One region of the Nocardia sp. NBC_01730 genome, then DNA from elsewhere that is predicted to be linked to it. Evidence: riboswitches for the same ligand, from Rfam matches in the RefSeq annotation. Region 1 holds a riboswitch; each other region holds the start of a gene.

Region 1 (6,595 bases):
CGGTTCAACGACTTGTCACGCGGCAGCGCGGTTCACGCGCTGTACGAGTGCTGCAGCAATGTCACGTGGGCGGCGAAGCTGACCGAAGCACGCCCCTATGCGGACCGGGACGCGCTGCTGACCAAGGCGGATGTCGAACTGCTCGCGCTGTCCCAGCAGGATATCGATCGCGCCTTCGAAGCGGTTGTGCACGAACAGGTCTCGGAGCACAGCCTGTCCGAACTCGCGCGGGTCACCCACGAGCGGATCGCGGGAATGCTCGGTCCGATCGAGGGCTACCCGGAGTACTGATCGACATTCCCACTCGCCCGGCGTACCGCCCGCAATCGCTCTACCCTGGTGGCATGCGCAGGTCGTCATTGCCGCCGGTCGCGAGCCGGGTCGCGGACACCCTCATCGCCCGTGGGCATCACGGCCTCATCGTCACCCAGCCGGCGCCGACGCATACCGCCGCGGACGCCGCGCGAGCGCTCGGCGTCGAGGTGGGTGCCATCACGAAATCGCTCGTGTTCCTGCTCGACGACGATCCGGTGCTACTGCTGGTCTCGGGCGCGCACCAGGTCGATCTGGCGAACACCGGTACGCGACTGGAGGGAACGCTGACTCGCGCGCCCGCCGACCTGGTGCGTGAGGTCACCGGACAGCCGATCGGCGGTGTCGCGCCGGTCGGTCATCCGACCAACCTGCCTACCTGGGTCGACAGCGCACTGTCCCGGCACCGCGAAGTCTGGGCCGCGGGCGGGCACCCGAACACCATTTTCCGCACGTCGTTCCCCGAGTTGGTGCGGATCACCGCGGGCCTTCCGATCGACGTCGATTGAATCGCGACCAGTGGCCCGCACACCGGACCACCATGCGGTCGACCACCCGCCGGGGAGACTCGGGCGTAGTTTCGTCATGTGACCGAAGCGCCACCGCCCGACACAGAGTTCCAGATCCTCGATGATCTGAGCGGCATCACCGCCGAGCAATACCGCGCCTCCATGCGCCACTATCCAGCGGGCGTCACCGTGGTCACCCTGTCCGCACCGAAGGGGCCGGTCGGCTTCACCGCGACCTCGTTCGCCTCGCTGTCGCTGGAACCCCCGCTGGTCTCCTTCAATATCGCGCACACGTCCTCCAGCCTGTCCGCACTGCTGGAAGCCGAGTCCGTCGTCATCCACTTCCTCGGCGAACACCAGCAACATCTGGCCCACCGCTTCTCCAGGACCGCCGAGGAACGCTTCACCGATCGCTCCCTGTGGACCACCCTCGACACCGGCGAACCGGTCCTGCACGGCACCCCGATCTGGCTGCGCACCGCCGTGCGGCAACTCATTCCGATCGGCGACCACACATTCGTTGTGGGCCTGGTCACCCGGGTCCACGACAACACCGACGAGAAACCCGCCGCCGCCCCGCTCCTCTACTACAACGGGCGCTATTACCGTCCGTCATCACTGGGCGACTGAACTGCCCGCGACCCACGGTCGGACTTGCGCGACCGATTCCGGATCAGTGCGTGTGCTGCTCAGCCACCGTCCAGCGCTGCGAAGTCGAGGTCGAGCGGGAACGGGTCGGTCAGACGGAGAACATCCTGATGTGTTCCGGCCAGTCGGTAACTGCGACTGGCCCAATCCAGGCGGTACTCCTGAATGATCTTCACCTTCCGATCGGCGGCCAGGTGCACGATCAGGTAGATCGGGATTCCTTCGTTCGCGTACTCCGCGCACTTGTCCACGGTGTCGGTGTACTCGGATCCCGGCGAGACGACCTCGGCCACCAGAAGCACGTCCGCTGTAGTCAACTTCCGGTCGTCATCGATGCACCGGTGCAGCGCCACATCCGGTCGGCGAAACGAGAAACCGGGGCTCGCCGGGCGGCTCCGGACGTAGTGCATCTCGAAATCCGTCACGACACCGGTGCACGGCTGGTCCGGGCCCGCCTGTTCCAAGGCGTTCGCCAGCCGCCGAGCCACGTTGTTGTGTTGGAATGTTCCACTGCGGCAGAAGATCACGTGACCGTCGACCACCTCGATCTGGCGCTGGACGTCCTCCGGAAGCGCCGCGTAGCCCTCCTCGGTGATGAGAAGGGCACCGGGGTCGGTGGCCCAGGCAGGCAGCGTGCTCATAGGTCCACCTCGAGGTCGGGTACCGGATACGCCGATAGTATCCGGCGGCCCCGTTCGGATCGGGGAACCGCAGCCTTCAGCCGATGAGGCAGGGCGCCGCGCCGGTGGGGGCGTCCGAGGTGAACGGGCGGGTTTCGGGGGTGGGGTTCCACAGACCGTTGGTGGCGGCGTAATCCCAGGCGGGGCCGGTGCGGACGAGAGTGGCGACGGACTCGACGAGACGTTCCACGTCGGCGGAGGTGGTGCCGAGGCCGATGCTGGCCCGGAGCGCGCCGTCCAGACCGAGACGGGTGAGCAGCGGGTGAGCGCAGAAACGGCCGTCTCGGACGCCGATGCCGTGTTCGGCGGAGAGATAGGCGGCGACGTGGCCGGGGACGAAACCGTCCAGTGTGAAGGCAACGATGCCGACGGTGTCGGGGCTGTCGGTCCAGATGCGGAGCAAGCGCACACCGGGAATAGCGGCCAGGCCTTCGCGCAGGCGGTCGGCGAGCCGGTGTTCATGGGCGGCAAGAGTTTCGGCGTCGATCGCACAGAGCGTGTCACAGGCGGCGGCCAGCGCGGCGGCGCCGAGCACATTCGGCGACCCGGCCTCGTGCCGCTGTGGAGCCGGGGCCCACTCGGCCCCGGTGGTGCTCACCTCCCGCACCGCCCCGCCGCCCGCCAAATACGGCTGGGCCGCGTCCAGCCAGTCGCGGCGCCCGACAAGCACGCCCGCGCCGAACGGCGCGTACAGCTTGTGCCCGGAGAAGGCCAGATAGTCGATACCCGTGTCGCGCAAGCTGATTCGCCGGTGTGGGGCCAGTTGCGCGGCGTCCACCAGAATCCGGGCGCCGCACTGGTGCGCGATGGTGGCCAGCCGCTCCAACGGAAGCACCTCACCGGTCACGTTCGACGCGCCAGTCACCGCGAGCAACGCGGCCGGTCTGCTACACAGCTCGGCGACCAGCGTGCCGATCGTCTCCTCGACGGTGTCGGCGGCCGCTACGACGCGGCGGCCGTTCCTGGCCCACGGCAGGAAGTTGGCGTGGTGCTCGATGTCGAGCACCACCGTCTCGCCGGGCACACAGGAGGCCAACAGGTTCAGCGAGTCGGTGGTGTTGCGGGTGAACACCACCACCTGGTCGTCGGCGGCATCGAGAAACCGGGTGACCGAGCCGCGCGCGGCCTCATAGCACTCGGTGGAGATCCGGGAGGCGTAACCCGCGCCGCGGTGCACGCTGGCATAGAACGGCAGCAGCTGCTGTACCCGGTCGATGACCTGTGCCAATGCGGGCGCGCTCGCCGCGTAGTCGAAGTTGGCGTAGGTGGTCGTCCCACCCTGCACAAGCGGCACTCGAAGGTCGTCGCCGGAGACCCGGGCGAGCGCGGCACAGGTAGTGTCGACAGCAGTGGTCATCACGTAAATCCCGTCGGTTCGGGGACCCGCGATCGAATGATTCGTCGAGTCCGCGCTTGCCGCGCCCGGTCGGGCGGCGGCCGTGTCGTCACCCGGAGCACCCCACCGCGGAGGAGGGTTGCCGACCAGCAAGCCGGGGCTTGACGCTGGCACTCATGACCTGAACCGAGATTGGCAGACACAAACCGGAACTGTCAACCTGGTTCCGCCGGAACGTGCGAGACCGGCGCCGCTCGCGGGGCGACCACGACACAAGTGGACGGGGGATCAGGTTGGCGCTGGGGTGAGATCGTTGACCGACGGTCAGCGATCACCTGGCGAACCCCACGCGCACACCGTGACCAGGTGTTGACGTGCCACGAACCGCGAAATTCAACGAAATCTGAAACAGCGGGCACAGCATCGCCCGGTCCCGCGGACCGGTTCGGTGAACAACGAACGACAACAACCCGGGTACCGTGGACGATTGGCCAGCGTGGCGTTTGCCCTTTGGTAACCCAACTATGACACAACTACCGGAAGTGCGAGGCCAGTTCGATGGGAGGTGCGCAGAGCACCATGCTCCAGCCCCAGGTTGACGCGACGACAAGCCCGCTGCTGCGAGGCGGCCATGCCTCCCAGGCCCGCACACTCGTCGACATCCTGACGGCCACCGCACTCGCCCACCCCGACGCCCCCGCCATCGATGACGGCCAGGTAGTGCTCTCCTACCTGGAGCTGGTGGTCGAGATCGAGAAGACCATGGCCAGGCTCGCCACGGCGGGCGTGCGACCCGGCGACCGGGTCGGTGTACGTCTGCCGTCGGGCACACGCCGGCTCTACGTCACCATCCTCGCCGTCTTATACGCCGGCGCCGCCTACGTGCCGGTCGACGCCGACGACCCCGACGAACGCGCCCAGCTGGTCTTCGGCGAAGCCCAGGTCACCGCAATCGTGACCGCCGAAGGAATCGAGACCACGGCCGCAGGCATCCGCGCGGCCGAGCGGGACGCGCGCGACGACAACTGGTCCACGCTGCCCACCCCCGACGACGACGCCTGGATCATCTTCACCTCCGGCTCCACCGGAACGCCGAAAGGCGTTGCCGTCACCCACCGCAACGCCGCCGCCTTCGTCGACGCCGAAGCCGGGCTGTTCCTGCGCGACGCCCCGATCGGTCCCGGTGATCGGGTCCTCGCGGGCCTCTCGGTGGCCTTCGACGCGTCCTGCGAGGAAATGTGGCTGGCCTGGCATAACGGCGCCTGCCTAGTCCCCGCCCCGCGCGATCTGGTGCGCACCGGCGCTGACCTCGGTCCCTGGCTGGTGCGGCGCGAGATCAGCATCGTCTCGACCGTGCCGACCCTGGCGGCGACCTGGCCGGTCGAGGCGTTGGAGGCGGTACGCCTGCTGATCTTCGGTGGCGAGGCCGTGCCGCCGGAACTCGCCGAACGTCTTGCCGGAAACGGTGATTCGAATCGCGAAGTGTGGAATACCTACGGCCCCACCGAGACGACAGTCGTCGCCTGCGCCGCGCTGCTGAACGGCCGATGGCCGATCCGGATCGGGCTACCACTCGACGGCTGGGATCTCGTTGTGGTGGACCAGGCGGGAAACCCCGTGGCAGAGGGCGAATCCGGCGAACTGGTCATCGGGGGCGTCGGCCTCGCGCGCTACCTCAACCCGGCCAAAGACGCGGAGAAGTACGCTCCGCTGCCCTCGGTCGGCTGGGACCGCGCCTACCGCAGCGGCGACCTGGTCCGCAACGACAGCACCGGGTTGGTCTTCCTCGGCCGCGCCGACGATCAGATCAAGCTCGGCGGCCGCCGCATCGAGCTCGGTGAGATCGACAACGCGCTCCAGCATCTTCCCGGTGTCACGGGTGCCGCCGCCGCGATCCGAGCCACCGAAGCAGGCAACCGGGTCCTGGTCGGCTACCTGACCGGCCCGACGCAGGACTTCGATGCCAAAGCCGCGAGAGCCGCTCTCACCGAACAACTTCCGGCCCCGCTGGTCCCCAGACTGGCGGTGGTCGACGAGCTACCCACCCGCACCTCAGGCAAGGTAGACCGCGACGCGCTACCTTGGCCGCTGCCCAACTCCGCCGACGACGATGACGACAACGACCTCACCGGCACCGCGCAGTGGGTGGCCGAACTGTGGCATGCGATTCTCGGCGCACAGGTCAGCGACCTCGACGCCGACTTCTTCGACCTGGGCGGCGGCTCACTCGCGGCGGCGCAGCTGGTCACCGCCCTTCGCGAGCGGTATCCGCAGATCGCCGTCGCCGACCTCTACGACCATCCCCGCCTCGGCGCGCTGGTGGAACTGCTCGAACAGACCACGCCCGCGGTCGCCGTCGCGGAGCGGGTGGTGCGCCCGACGCCGCTGCCCGCCCAGGCGGCGCAGGTACTCGCCACCATCCCGCTGACCACCCTGACCGGCCTGCAGTGGCTCACCTGGCTCGCGATCGTCGGCAATATCGCGGGCTGGTCCGGCTCGCTGCCGTGGTTGCCGCAGCTGTCCTGGTGGTGGACGCTGGCCGCGTTTCTGCTGTTCATCTCCCCGCCCGGCCGCATGGCGATCTGTGTGGCCGGCGCCAGACTGCTGCTGCGCGACGTTCGACCTGGCCGCTATCCGCGCGGCGGCTCGGTGCACCTGCGCCTGTGGGCGGCGGTCCGGCTGTCGGAGGCCAGCGGCGCCGAGAACCTCTCCGGCGCGCCGTGGATGGTGCCGTTCGCGCGTGCGCTCGGCGCGAGCATCGGCAAGGGCGTCGACCTGCACACACTTCCTCCGGTCACCGGCATGCTCGAACTCGGCGACGGGTGCAGCGTGGAACCGGAGGTCGACCTGTCCGGGTACTGGATCGACGGCGACGTGGTACATCTCGGACCGATCACCATCGGTCCCGGCGCGGTCGTCGGTTCTCGCTCGATCCTGTTGCCCGGCACCAAGATCGGCAAGAACGCTGAGATCGCGCCCGGCTCCGCGGTGTCGGGCAAGGTGAAGGCCGAGCAGGAGTGGGCGGGCTCGCCTGCCGTGAAAATCGGCAAGGCCCAGCACCGCTGGCCGCAACACACGCCGGGCCGGGCCCGGCATTGGGTCGGCATTTT
Region 2 (6,595 bases), 830 kb from region 1:
GACCTGCGCCGCCCGCTGCGCCTCGTACTCCGCGAGCACCGCGTAGCCTGCCGGATCGGCATGCGCGAACAGTCGATACCAGCCGTCGAGAACGTGCGGTTCGTATATGCCGAGCCTTCCGAGCACCTCGCGCGCGAACTCGAACGGCGCGCTCGCGCTGGCCGTGATCACGTCACCGTCGGTGACGGCGGGCTCGCTCACATAGTGATCACCGCCCGAATAGCCGCTGTAGAGCAGGTATTCCGCGACGTTGCTCGTGTGTCTGCGGGTATCGAGCAGACCTTCCTTGGCCAGGCCGAAGGTGGCGCCACAGATGGCGGCGACCGGAACACCCGCCGCTACGAGTTCACGCGCCTTGCGCGCGAACGGCACCAGCTCCTCGCCCTCCCAGGTCTCCGCACCGGGCAGGATCAGCATCGCGCTGTCGGCGGGCGCGAGGTCGGCGAGCACGACGTCCGGCACGATGCGCATCCCACCCATCGTCGTGATCGGCTCCGCGGTCAGGCCGACCGTCGTGACCTGCCACGTCCCCGGCTCCCGATGCCAGCTCGACTTGTTGATGTGCGCAGTGGCCGCCCCGACCTCCCAGTCGGCCAGGGTGTCGTAAACGGCCAGGTGAACTGTCTTGGTTCGCATGACAGCATGTTGGCATATTTGACAGCATGCTGTCAATGTCGCGACTGCCTCCGAGCGCTGCCGTGGCCGAGCCCGCAGACGCGCTCCCGAGGCACATCCAGCCAGACACCCCACCACGCAGACTCGCCGGCAAAGGTGACCACTCTTGCACTCGGACATCCAGGGCAGACACCGCGCACCTGGTTGCGCAGGCCGCTCCCGAGCGCTCGGCCGCAGCGAGCCAGTCGGACACCGCCCGCTCGGTTGCCAGAGCAGAGCCCGGGCGCTACGCAACCAGCCGGCGCCCACCGACGGCACAACCTATGCGCGCCGATTCGCTCAGGAAGGCCGCCCACCTGGCGAGAAGGCCCACTACGCTGGGAGCATGCGGATTTCGGTGGCGGCGGACGAGCGGGTAGGAGTGGCCGAGGAATTGGTCGGCGAGTTGCACAGGCGCGGACACGAAACCGTACTGCACGGCGCACTGTCCGACGCGGAACGCGACGACTGGGCCTGGGCGAGCGAAGCGGCCGCACGCGACGTCGCGGCACGCCGCACCCACCAGGCCGTCATCTGCTGCTGGACCGGCACCGGCGCCTCGATGGCCGCCAACAAGGTCGCGGGCATCCGCGCGGCACTCTGCACCGATGCCGCGACCGCGGCAGGCGCCCGCACCTGGAACGACGCGAACGTCCTCGCTCTGAGCCTGCGTTCGACCTCCAGCGCCGAACTCCGCGAAATCCTCGACGCCTGGTTCAGCACCGAACCGAGCAATACCCCCGAGGACCAGGCAAACATCGCCCATCTCACCAAGATCGAGCACACCGCCAACGTCTGACCCCGCCAGGAGCCGGCCGGCGAGACGAGGTGCGTGCGGGTCAGCCCAGGGCTTGGTCGAGATCGCCGAGGAGGTCTTCGACGTCTTCGAGCCCTACCGAGATGCGGACGACACCGTCGGAGAGGCCGATGGTGGCTCGACCCTCGGGACCCATCGCGCGGTGGGTTGTGGTGGCGGGATGGGTGATCAGGGATTTGGCGTCGCCGAGGTTGTTGGAGATGTCCACGATCCGCAACCGGTTCAGCACCTCGAAAGCGCGCTTCTTCGCCTCGTTCTCAGGTGCCTTCAGCTCGAAGGTGACCACGGTGCCGCCCGCACTCATCTGAGTGGTGGCCAGAGCGTGCTGCGGATGCGATTCCAGGAACGGGTACCGCACCCAGCTGACGGCCGTGTTGTCCGCCAGGAAGCGGGCGATCCGCAGCGCCGACTCCGCCGAATGGCGCACCCGCAGCGGCATCGTCTCCAGCCCCTTGAGCAGCGTCCACGCATTGAACGGGCTCAGCGCCGGACCGGTATGACGCATCAGCATTTTCACCGGACCGTCGATGTAGTCCGCGGCACCGAGAATGGCACCGCCGAGCACCCGCCCCTGCCCGTCGATGTGCTTGGTGCCGGAGTAGACCACCACGTCGGCACCCAGTTCGAAACCGCGTTGCAGCAGTGGTGTGGCGAAGACGTTGTCCAGCACCACTTTCGCGCCCGCCGCATGCGCCAGCTCGGTCACCCGGCGCACATCGACCAGCGTCTGCATCGGGTTGGCGGGCGTCTCGAAGAACACCGCCTGGGTGGGCACCGACAGCGCCTGTTCCCACTGGTCCAGATCCTCGCCGTCGACGAAGACGGTCTCCACGCCCCAGCGCGGCAGGATCTCGTTGCACACCACGAAGCAGGAGCCGAACAGACTGCGCGCGGCGACGAGTCGATCGCCTGCGCCGAGCAGCGCACCGAGAGCGGTGAACACCGCGGACATTCCGCTCGCGGTCGCGAAACACGCTTCGGCGCCGTCGATCAGCCGCATCCGCTCCTCGAACATGGCGACGGTCGGGTTGCCGTAACGGGAGTAGACGAAATGCTCGACGTCGCCGGTGAAGGCAGCCTCGGCGGCCTCGGCGCTCTCGTAGACGAAGCCAGAGGTCAGGTAGAGCGCCTCGGCGGTTTCCTCGAAACCTGAGCGCCGCAGTCCACCCCGCACACCGAGCGTCGCGGGACCGACACCCTCCGGCAGCGGCCGGTCGATCGCACCACCGGTGATCACGACTGCCGCCAGGGTAGTCCGAGCGCACGCCAGCCGGAGCCGCCGCGATGCCCGAATTCGTCGAGGGGACCTTCGAAGCCTTCGAGCACGTTGTAGGAAGTGTGGTAGCCCGCGGTGGTCGCGGCGACAGCCGCGCCGATCGAACGCTGCCCGGAACGACACAGGAACACGACCGGGGCGTCCGGGGCGTGGTCCACCAGGGCCTGCTTCAGCTGCTCGACAAACGCTTTGTTGCGCGCGCCGGTGGAGTCGACCCACTCGATCAGCACGGTCGGCCGATCGATCGAGCTCGTATCGGGGACACCGACAAATTTCCATTCGGCTTCCGTCCGCACGTCGACCAAGACGGCTTCGGGTTGGTCCCGCAACACTTCCCACGCCTGCTGGGGTGTGATGTCACCGGCATAACTCATGTGCACCTCCTGCGAATCCGCACTTGCCGCGCTCAGGCTCGAGCCACGGCCAGGTCGTCACCCGGAGCACCCCACCGCGGAGGAGGGTTGCCGACCAGTAATGCCGGGGCTTGACACTGGTTCTCATGACCTTCGACTGAGATTGCACCGATGCGGGTCACCGTGTCAAACGGTTGGCCGCACTGCGGGAACATTCAGTGACAGACCAGCCACTTCGCACCGGATCTGGTCAGATTCCAGGTCGCCGTCTTCTCCTCGCCGTCGACCTTCGTGGTCACGGTCACCCTGCCCTTGTCGCCGTCCCTCATCGGATTGTCGAGTTTCGTGATTTCGACGGACTTTCCGGGCCCCGCCTGTCCGGCCAGCGGCGAACGTGCGGCGTCGAAGCCATGGCATGCGGTGCCGGGCGGCGGCACCGTGGCGGTGTTGTTGGAGCCATCGACGAACTTGCGGACCGCCGCGACAATGCGGTCGGAATCTGTGACATTCTTCTCAGTCGGCGACAGCATCCCGCCGAGCACGATTCCGACCAACACGATCACCGCGACCGCCGCCGCCGCGACGAAAGGGACCGCGGAACGCTTGTCGGTCTGATCGACCCGGATGATTTCGTCCTCGCCCGCGGTCGGCTGCTGCTCGGTCATGACTCGATGATCCCTGGTCGCCGCGGGTATCGAGCGACCAGGCCCCGATTCGGGACACGCTTAATCACTCGACGGAGACCGGGCGGTCGCTATAGCGAGCGCGGGAACGGGTAACCGGAAATTGTGACGTTCGATGGCATCCATCCAGTTCACGCACCGGCGCGGTGCGGCATCGGCCACCCCGATAGAATCGCGGGACTGCGGTCGGCTGTCATAGCCAATCGGCAGCTCGTCGCCGCAGTGAACCGGGCACCGTGCAGACCCGAGCCAGCATCGCCGGTGTCGGCACCGACAGGGTGCAACCAAGCCAGTGCGTCAACTTAGCCTAAGCTAAGACCGACGTTAATTGTTATTCGACCAATAAGGGTGCGCGTAAGAGATGACCGAACAGAGTGCAGGATCGACAAGCGGTGTACACGGGCCCTCCGTGATGACGCAAGCTGCCTCCTCCGGGCCGGACGCGCACACCGCAGGGACCCGCCCGCTCCGCATCGCGATCGTGGGCGCAGGACCGGCCGGGATCTACGCCGCCGACGCGTTGATGAAATCCGACGCAGAGGTGAGCATCGACCTGTTCGAACGCATGCCTGCGCCGTTCGGGCTGATCCGGTACGGCGTCGCGCCGGACCATCCGCGGATCAAGGGCATCATCACCGCCCTGCACAAGGTGCTCGACAAGCCGCAGGTGCGACTGCTGGGCAACATCGACTACGGCACCGACATCACCCTCGACGACCTGCGCACCTTCTACGACGCGGTGATCTTCTCCACCGGAGCCAATGCCGACCGTGCCCTGGACGTCCCCGGCATCGGCCTGGACGGTTCGTTCGGCGCGGCGGACTTCGTGTCCTGGTACGACGGGCACCCCGACGTACCGCGCACCTGGCCACTGGACGCGGAGAAAGTCGCGGTCCTCGGCGTCGGCAACGTCGCACTCGACGTGGCGCGTGTGCTGGCCAAGACCGGCGACGAACTGCTGCCCACCGAGATCCCGCCGAACGTCTACAAGGGGTTGAAGAACAACAAGGCCGTCGAGGTCCACGTCTTCGGCCGCCGTGGACCCGCCCAGGCCAAGTTCACCCCGCTCGAGCTGCGCGAGCTCGACCACTCGCCGACCATCGAGGTCATCGTCGACCCCGAAGACATCGACTACGACGAAGGCTCCGAAGCCGCGCGCCGCCACTCCAAGCAGGTCGACATGGTCGCCAACACCCTCGAGCAGTGGGCCATCCGCGACGTCGGCGACCGACCGCACAAGCTGTTCCTGCACTTCTTCGAGTCCCCGTCCGAGGTGCTCGGCGAAGACGGCAAGGTCGTGGGCCTGCGCACCGAGCGCACCCAGCTCGACGGCACCGGCAACGTCAAAGGCACCGGCGTCTTCAAGGACTGGGACATCCAGGCGGTCTACCGCGCCGTCGGCTATCTGTCGCAGAACCTGACCAACCTGCCCTTCGACGACCAGGCCGGCACCGTGCCGAACGAGGCCGGTCGCGTGATCGCCGACGAGAACGCCGACGGCGCCGACCGCTACCTGCCTGGCACCTACGTCACCGGCTGGATCAAGCGTGGTCCCGTCGGCCTGATCGGCCACACCAAGGGCGACGCCAACGAGACCGTGGCCTGCCTGCTCGACGACAGCACGAGCTTCACCCCGGCCGCCGCACCGGAGCTTGACGCCGTCACCGAGTTCCTCGAGGGCAAGGGCATCCCGTTCACCACCTGGCAAGGCTGGTACCGCCTGGATGCCCACGAGCGCGCGCTCGGCGAGCCGGAGGGCCGGGAGCGGGTCAAAGTCGTCGAGCGCGAGGACATGCTCCGTGCCAGCGAGCCACACAAGGTCTGATCACCCCGGCGGGACCAGCTCCGCTGCCGCGGCAACCACCCTGCTGCGGCAGCGGAAAACCCGACACTGAGGCATTCTGTACAAGTGTTCGATGCCCACCTGCACATCTTCGACCCGCGGTTCCCGCTGGCCGAGAACGAGGGCTACCTGCCCGACCCGTTCACCATCGCCGACTACCGAAAGCGCATGGCGCGCTTCGACGTCGGCGGCGGCGCCGTGGTCAGCGGCTCGTTCCAGGGCACGGATCAGAGCTACCTGAAGGCCGCCCTCGCCGAACTGGGCGATGGCTGGGTCGGCGTCACCCGCCTGGACCTGGACGCCACCGACGAGGAGATCATCGAGCTGGACCGCATCGGTGTGCGCGCGCTGCGGTTCAACCTCAAACGCGCCGCCGCCGACATCACCGGGATGACGCTCCAGGCGTTGCGGGCCTACGAACTCGTCGGTTGGCACGTCGAGGTCTATATCGACGGCACCATGCTCGGCTCGCTGCAACCGGTCATTTCCAAGCTCCCCGCGCTGTCGGTCGACCATCTCGGCATGTCGGAAGAGGGTCTGCCGTTCCTGCTGGATCTCGTCGATCGAGGGGCGCGGGTCAAGGCCACCGGTTTCGGTCGAGTCGCGATGAACGTCGCCGACACGCTGCGCCGCATCCACGCGGTGAATCCCGAAGCCCTCATGTTCGGCAGCGATCTCCCCGGCACCCGCGCGGGGCGCCCATTCAAGGACTCGGACGTCGACCTCCTCTGCGATGTAGTCGGCACCGACATGTACCCGGTACTGGAAGACAACGCGCGCGCCTTCTACCGGCTCCCGGCCCGCGAGCGCACCGCCCCCACCGACCCGGCCCCGACGCTGCCGCTGTACCGTCCCGAACCGCCGACCCTCCGGCTGCACCGCGACGAACTCCCCGAAGCCCAAGCGGGAGACACAATTCCGTTCCCCGCTATCGAACGGTAGCGGTCACGACTTCCACCTCGCCGGCGA
Region 3 (6,595 bases), 850 kb from region 1:
TCCCCGACGGCTCGCGCGTCCTGGTGGGCGGCGCGGTGACGCACCGGCAGCGCCCCGCCACCGCCGCGGGCGTCACCTTCCTCAACCTGGAGGATGAAACCGGCATGGTGAACGTCGTCTGCTCGGTGGGTCTGTGGAGCCGCTACCGCCGTCTCGCCCAGGGCGCTCCCGCCCTGCTCATCCGCGGCCGGGTGCAGAATGCCGAAGGCGCGGTCAGCGTTGTCGCCGAACACCTGCAGCGCTTGGATCTGCGGATGGAGTCGAGATCGCGCGACTTCCGCTGATTAGAGAACGGTTAGAAGCGTTCTAGAGAAGGATTATTCGGGGCTGTTCGCGCAGTGCGGGCGGCTACTGTGCGAGCCATGAGGAAGCTTGCTGTGCTCGCTATCGGGCTGCTGGGGTTGACACTGCTCGTCGGCTGCGGAGACGACGCGGCGAAGCCCGCACTGGACCGGTCGTCGTCGATGGCCACTGGCCCCGCCCCCGCAGTCATGCCCCCTGGGCTACGTGAGCAGGCGCCCCCGAAGCGGGACAACAACTCCGGCGGTGACACGGTTTCGCTGCGCAAAGAGGTCGTCACCGGCAGCGTCGAGATCACCGCCGACGCGCCCATCGCCGCGGCGGGCACAATCGCCGATCGGGTGCGCGAGGTGGGCGGCCGGATCGACAGCCGCACCGAGCAGCCCGGCACCGACGACGACGAGCCGAGCGCCACGCTCACCGTCCGGGTGCCCGCCGACAAGACCGACACCTTCATCGATGCCCTCGGCGGCATCGGGCACGTCACGGGGGTCAGCACCAATCGGGACGACGTCACCATGCAGTGGGAGGACCTGGACGCCAGGATCAAGGCGCTGCAGGCTTCGATCGACCGGCTGCGCGCGCTTATCGCGGGCGCCACCAACACCGCCGACCTGCTCAATGCGGAGAAGGCGATGACCAGCCGCCAGGGTGAGCTCGACAGCCTCACGGCGCAGAAGCGGCATCTCGACGATCAGGTCGCCCTGTCCACGCTGACCATCGATATCACCACCGGAGACAAGAAGTCCGACGACGACGCCGACAGCTTCTGGGACGGCGTCGTCTCCGGCTGGCACTCGCTGGTGGACTGGCTGAAGGACGCGGTCGTGTTCACCGGCAAGGCAATACCGTGGCTCGGTTTCCTGCTGGTGATCGCCGCCCTGGTGTGGGGCATCGCCCGGCTGGTGCCGCGGCGCAGGAAGGCCGCGCGCGGTGGGGGAGAATCGGCACCGGCTCCCGCGGAGCCCTCGACCAGCGCCGAACCCTCGCAAGGCGCGGAAACCAGCGCAGGAGACAAGGGTGCCGACGGTAGTAAGGGCGACGATCAAGCCGAACAGCCGTAAGGGCCCGCTGGTGGAAACCCTCGACGACGGGAGCCTGCAACTGTACGTGCGGGCTCCCGCCGTCGAAGGCAAGGCCAACAAGGCCGCGATCGAGCTGCTCGCCGTGCACTACGGTGTGCCCAAGTCCGCGGTCCGGCTGGTGGCGGGCGCCGCGTCGCGTTTCAAACGATTCGAAATCGACCTCTGACAGCGCAGATTCCCCTGACGGACAATGCCTTTCACCTGGGACCCGGCACGAGGTCTACACCCCGCCGGGAAACCCGAGCTGGCGCCACGCCTCGTACACTGTCACCGCCGCCGCGTTCGAGAGATTCATCGAGCGGCGTCCAGGCAGCATCGGGATCCGCAGCCGGTCGGTGATCCGAGGGTCCGCGAGCACCTCCTCCGGCAGCCCGGAGGGCTCGGTCCCGAACAGCAGCACATCGTTCTCGCGGTAGGCCACATCGGTGAACCTGGTGGTGGCCTGCGTGGTGAACGCATAGATCCGCTCCGGGCGCAGCACCTCCCACGCCGCCGCCAAATCGGCGTGCACCGTCACCGACGCCAGGTCGTGGTAATCCAACCCGGCTCGCCGCAACTTCGGCTCGGACAGATCGAACCCGAGCGGCTCGATCAGATGCAGATGGCACCCGGTCCCCGCGATCAACCGAATCGCGTTGCCGGTATTCGGCGGGATGCAGGGCTCGTGGAACATCAAGTGGAACACAATGCATCAGCTTGTCACGCGTGTCAGTGTTGGTTGGCATTAATGAATCCGATTGAATGCGCTACATCCGAGGCGCACCGAGCGGCTTCACGACCGAACGGATCCGGTAGGCCATCGAGGGGCGAAGGTTTGAACAGAAGCCGCATGCCCGTCGGCGGCGCGGTGTGAAGGCGTCTGGAAGAATCGGGCCGTGACCGATGCCGATACTCCTAGCGCCGGGCGGCGGTCCGCCAGCAGCCTGGGCGCGCAGTTCCTGCGCTGCCACCTGCCGATGGTCGTCGTCACGCTGGTGATTATGGTGGCCGTGGTGTTCGTCGCCTCCGACCGGTGGCGACGGGGGGCGTTGTTCTTCGGAGGTGCGACGCTGCTGGCCGCGGCCTTCCGCCTGTGCCTTCCGACGGCGCGGGTCGGTCTGCTCGCGGTGCGTAGCAAGCCGTTCGACGTGGGTGCGCTGACCCTGCTCGGCTCGAGCATCGTGTTCCTCGCGGTCACGATCAACACGATGGGTGTCGGCTAGCACGGCGATGATCGGTGTCGGCTGACATTCGGGCAACAAGCCCCGTCATGGGGCGAGGTCCACAGTTCACCGTTCGCTGCGCACGCCGATCCGCGCCAGTCGCATGGTCTCGGTCAGCAGCTTCGATACCGCGGCCGCCTCGGTGAGGAAGCCGTCGTGCCCGTCGCGCGAGTGTACGACCTCCAGCCCATCGCAGCCAGGTAGCAGATCAGCCAGCTCCTGCTGGGTCCAGAGCGGGTAGAGCCGGTCAGAGTCGACGCCGCCGACCACGCAGGGCACCGGTGTGGCCGCGAGGGCCGCCGCGACACCGCCGCGCCCGCGGCCGACGTCATGGCGGTTCATCGCTTCGGTCAGCAGTACATAGGTGGCGGGATCGAAGCGCTTGCACAGCTTCTCGGCCTGGTGGTCCAGGTAGCTCTGCACCGCGTAGCGGCCGCCGCGCGACGGATCTTCGTCGCCCTGGGGCTTGTTCTGGAACCGGTGGTCGAGCTCGGACTCGGTGCGGTAGGTCAGGTGCGCGATGCGTCGGGCGATGCCCATTCCTGCCATCGGGGCGCGGCCGGTGTCGTGATAGTCGCCGCCCTGCCAGTCGGGGTCGGCCTTGATCGCCGCGATCTGCGTGGTCTGAGTGCCGATCTGGTCGGCGGTGGCGCGCGCGCCGACCGCGAGCACCAGTGCGGAGGCGACCCGTTCCGGCGCGCCGACCATCCACTCCAGCACCCGCATGCCGCCCATCGACCCGCCGACGACGGCGGCGAGCCGCCGGATGCCGAGCAGATCCATCAGCGCCGCCTCCGCGGTCACCTGGTCCCGGATGGAGATCTCCGGAAACCGTGTGCCCCAAGGGTTTCCGTCCGGAGCGCGGGTGGACGGGCCGGTGCTACCCATACAGCCGCCGAGCACGTTCGTCGCGATCACACACCATTCGTCGGTGTCCAGCGGCGCGCCGGGACCGACCATCCCGTCCCACCAGCCGGGCAACGGGTGGATGCCATCGGGCCTGCCGACGACGTGCGAATCGCCGGTCAGCGCGTGTTCGACAAGCACGACATTGTCCAGCGCGGGAGAGAGCTCACCCCAGCGCTGCACGGCCAAGTGGACGTCCGGAACGACCGCGCCGCTCTCCAGTAGCGCGTCCCCGATGTCGACGATGCCGAGCTGCCCGTCCGGAGGCGGCAGTACTACGCCGGAGGGACGGCCGGTATTCGGTTCGATACGCACGGTCACGACGCCGCCGCCGAGAAACCGGCGCGAGGGTCGGTGTCGATATCTTGGATACCGACTGCGGGGCGGACCAGGCTGTAGGTGGCTCTTGACGTCGATTTCTCGTCGGGTGTCAGGCGAGAACGCGTCCGCAGTCCAATCTGTACAGACGCGGGCTGAATCACGAGAGAACGCACATTCCCGAGGTCATGGCTCTGCGGGGCCGACCCGCCGACGGCCTTCTTGCCCGCGCCGCCGCGCCGCTCGAATGCGGCGACCGTCCCGGTCGGGATCAGTCGCTGCCTGTGCGTACGAGCGCTCGTCATGCCGGAACGAACCTGTCCGACGTGAATCTGCTCAGTGTCGAACGACACCTGCGGCAGGTAGTTTCCGGTCGCGGGTGCGGTGAAATCACTCATGGTTTTGCTCCAAAGCAGGTGTTCGCCGGTACTGGAGGGTTATCCGGGTGCGTGTGAACAACAACACATTTCGGCGACCTCCTGAGCGCGCTTGCTCCCGACTTTCGGGAGCCAGGTCATCACCCGGAGCACCCCACCGCGGCTGGAGGGTTGCCGACCAGCGAGCCGGGGCTTGGCGCTGGCACTCATGACCTTTTCGGCATCATAGCTGGCAGGCGGTCAGCCTTCGAAATCTTCCGGCGAACTCACTGGCCATCGCTGGTTCGCGCGACGCAGCAGGTGCGTACGAACTCGTCGAAGGTGTCGATGAACGCGGCGCGTCCTGCCGCGGCCGCGGCCGCGGTCGCAAGGTCGTCCTGAACGAACGCCTCGCCTGAGCACTCCATGCCGACGTGGCCGATCAGCTGCCAGGTTCCGACGATCAGGCGCACCGCGGGCGAGTCGGGTTCGGTGCCGAGCCGCTCGGCCACCACGGCCGCGATCGCGGCGGTCCTGTCGTCGGCATGTTCGAGGCTGCGCGCGCTGACCGACGGGCTGCTGCGCAGAATCCGCTGCATCTGCTGGAACTGCCGGAACGAGATCGGTCCCGTGTTGCCTTCGTCGGCAGCCTGGCCCACCACGTGCAAGAACGCCTCGCGCAGCGCCTCGAGTTCGTTGCCTGCGACCGGAAGGTCGCGCAGAGTCTCGGCGACGGCGAGCCCGAAGTCCTTCACCGGGCCGAGGACGATGTCCTCTTTGCTGTCGAAGTAGCGGTTGATCGTGCGCGGCGAGACATCGGCGGCGTTGGCGATCTGCTCGACCGTTGTCGCGTCGAAGCCCTGGGTGTCACACAGGTCGAGGCCGACCTCGATGATGCGCAGCCTGGTCTGCTGCTTCTTGCGTTCGCGCAGGCCGGGCTGCCCCGGGTTCGCTGGTGGGCTCGCGGAGGTGTCCGCCGCTGCGCTCGCGCCGATCGGCGCTGATGACTCGAGCATGTGCACATCGTATCGCGATCTGACAGTTTCATGTCTAGAACAGCCAAATGTCGTATTACGACTTTTTTCTCTTGACGACAAATGTCGCCAAATGACAGGATGGCTCCACTACTTCGACCAACGAGGAGATGACGGTGACCGAGACTGCGAAAGCGGTAGACGTTCCGGAAAGACAGGGCAGTTCGGCGCGCTGGCTTGCGCTGGGGGTGATCGCATTGGCCCAGCTCATGGTGGTTCTGGACGCCACGATCGTGACCATCTCGCTGCCGTTCGCCCAGCGCGATCTCGACATCAGTGACGGCAACCGGCAATGGATGCTCACGGCCTACACACTGATCTTCGGCGGCCTGCTGCTGCTGGGCGGTCGGCTGGCCGACTACCTGGGGCGGCGCCGGATCTTCCTCATCGGGCTGGTCGGCTTCGCAGGCGCCTCCGCCCTGGCCGGTCTCGCGCAGAATGGCGCCGAGATGTTTGCCGGGCGTGCGCTCCAGGGTGCGTTCGCCGCACTGCTCGCGCCGGCCGCGCTCTCGCTGCTGTCGGTGACCTTCACTGAACCCGGTGAGCGCGCCAAGGCCTTCGGCCTGTTCGCCGGCGTCTCCGCCGGCGGCGCGGCGCTCGGATTGATCGCGGGAGGCGCACTCACCGAGTACGCCTCCTGGCGCTGGTGCCTGCTGGTCAACACGCCGGTCGCGTTCCTTGCGCTGCTCGGCGCGCTGGCCTGGGTGGTGAAGGACGTGCCGACGCCGCGCAGCGGAGGTTACGACGTGCCGGGCGCCGTCACCGTGACGACGGGTCTGATCGCCATTGTGTACGGCTTCAGCCGCGCCGCCGACGACGGCTGGCTGGCGGGCAGCACCCTCGCGCTGCTCATCGTGGGGCTGGGCTTGCTCATCGCCTTCATCGCGATCGAACGGCGCTCGTCGAACCCGCTGTTGCCGCTGCACATTCCTGGGGAGATCAACCGGGGTGGCGCGTTCCTTGCCGCGCTGCTCATCCCGATCGCCATGTTCGCGATGTTCCTGTTCCTGAGCTACTACTTCCAGATCACGCTCGGCTACTCCGCGCTGAAGGCAGGCTTCGCGTTCCTGCCCTTCCCTGCGGGCATCGCGATCTCCGCGGGCGTCACCAGCGCGTTGCTGCCGAAGCTCGGGCCGCGTCCGCTGATGGTGGGCGGCGCCGTGCTCGGGGTCATCGGCCTGGTGCTGCTCGCGCAACTGGGCTACGGCGACAGTTACCTCGCGGGTGTGCTGCCCGCTCAGGTGTTGATCGCGCTGGGCATGGGCCCGCTGTTCGTCGGCATGCAGACCGTTGCCCTGCATCAAGTGGAGGAAGAGGACTCGGGTGTGGCCTCCGCGCTGCTGAACGCGGCGCAGCAGGTCGGCGGCGCGGTCGGCACAGCGTTGCTGACCACC

What was found. A riboswitch is a leader RNA that binds a small molecule or an ion and turns the genes downstream of it on or off. The one in region 1 is predicted to bind S-adenosylmethionine.
Region 2: it holds a riboswitch for S-adenosylmethionine, as region 1 does, so the genes downstream of both, OHB12_RS23100 (rhodanese-like domain-containing protein) here and OHB12_RS26815 (aminotransferase class V-fold PLP-dependent enzyme) in region 1, are expected to answer to the same signal.
Region 3: it holds a riboswitch for S-adenosylmethionine, as region 1 does, so the genes downstream of both, OHB12_RS29870 (hypothetical protein) here and OHB12_RS26815 (aminotransferase class V-fold PLP-dependent enzyme) in region 1, are expected to answer to the same signal.

The regions. Positions count from the first base shown of each region.
Region 1 is NZ_CP109162.1:6,383,350-6,389,944, reverse strand. It holds gene OHB12_RS26835 (2-oxo-4-hydroxy-4-carboxy-5-ureidoimidazoline decarboxylase) at 1-291, shown strand, start outside; gene OHB12_RS26830 (YbaK/EbsC family protein) at 345-821, shown strand; gene OHB12_RS26825 (flavin reductase family protein) at 900-1,451, shown strand; gene OHB12_RS26820 (Uma2 family endonuclease) at 1,511-2,110, opposite strand; gene OHB12_RS26815 (aminotransferase class V-fold PLP-dependent enzyme) at 2,187-3,506, opposite strand; SAM riboswitch class IV at 3,554-3,667, opposite strand; gene OHB12_RS26810 (Pls/PosA family non-ribosomal peptide synthetase) at 4,044-6,595, shown strand, end outside.
Region 2 is NZ_CP109162.1:5,553,386-5,559,980, forward strand. It holds gene OHB12_RS23085 (type 1 glutamine amidotransferase family protein) at 1-636, opposite strand, end outside; gene OHB12_RS23090 (RpiB/LacA/LacB family sugar-phosphate isomerase) at 1,001-1,453, shown strand; gene OHB12_RS23095 (O-succinylhomoserine sulfhydrylase) at 1,494-2,708, opposite strand; gene OHB12_RS23100 (rhodanese-like domain-containing protein) at 2,705-3,121, opposite strand; SAM riboswitch class IV at 3,136-3,252, opposite strand; gene OHB12_RS23105 (Rv0361 family membrane protein) at 3,316-3,765, opposite strand; gene OHB12_RS23110 (FAD-dependent oxidoreductase) at 4,196-5,608, shown strand; gene OHB12_RS23115 (amidohydrolase family protein) at 5,693-6,568, shown strand.
Region 3 is NZ_CP109162.1:7,237,359-7,243,953, forward strand. It holds gene OHB12_RS29840 (error-prone DNA polymerase) at 1-284, shown strand, start outside; gene OHB12_RS29845 (DUF4349 domain-containing protein) at 363-1,364, shown strand; gene OHB12_RS29850 (DUF167 domain-containing protein) at 1,321-1,551, shown strand; gene OHB12_RS29855 (tRNA (cytidine(34)-2'-O)-methyltransferase) at 1,606-2,070, opposite strand; gene OHB12_RS29860 (DUF3017 domain-containing protein) at 2,342-2,587, shown strand; gene metX (homoserine O-acetyltransferase MetX) at 2,654-3,814, opposite strand; gene OHB12_RS29870 (hypothetical protein) at 3,811-4,209, opposite strand; SAM riboswitch class IV at 4,292-4,402, opposite strand; gene OHB12_RS29875 (TetR family transcriptional regulator) at 4,455-5,183, opposite strand; gene OHB12_RS29880 (MFS transporter) at 5,312-6,595, shown strand, end outside.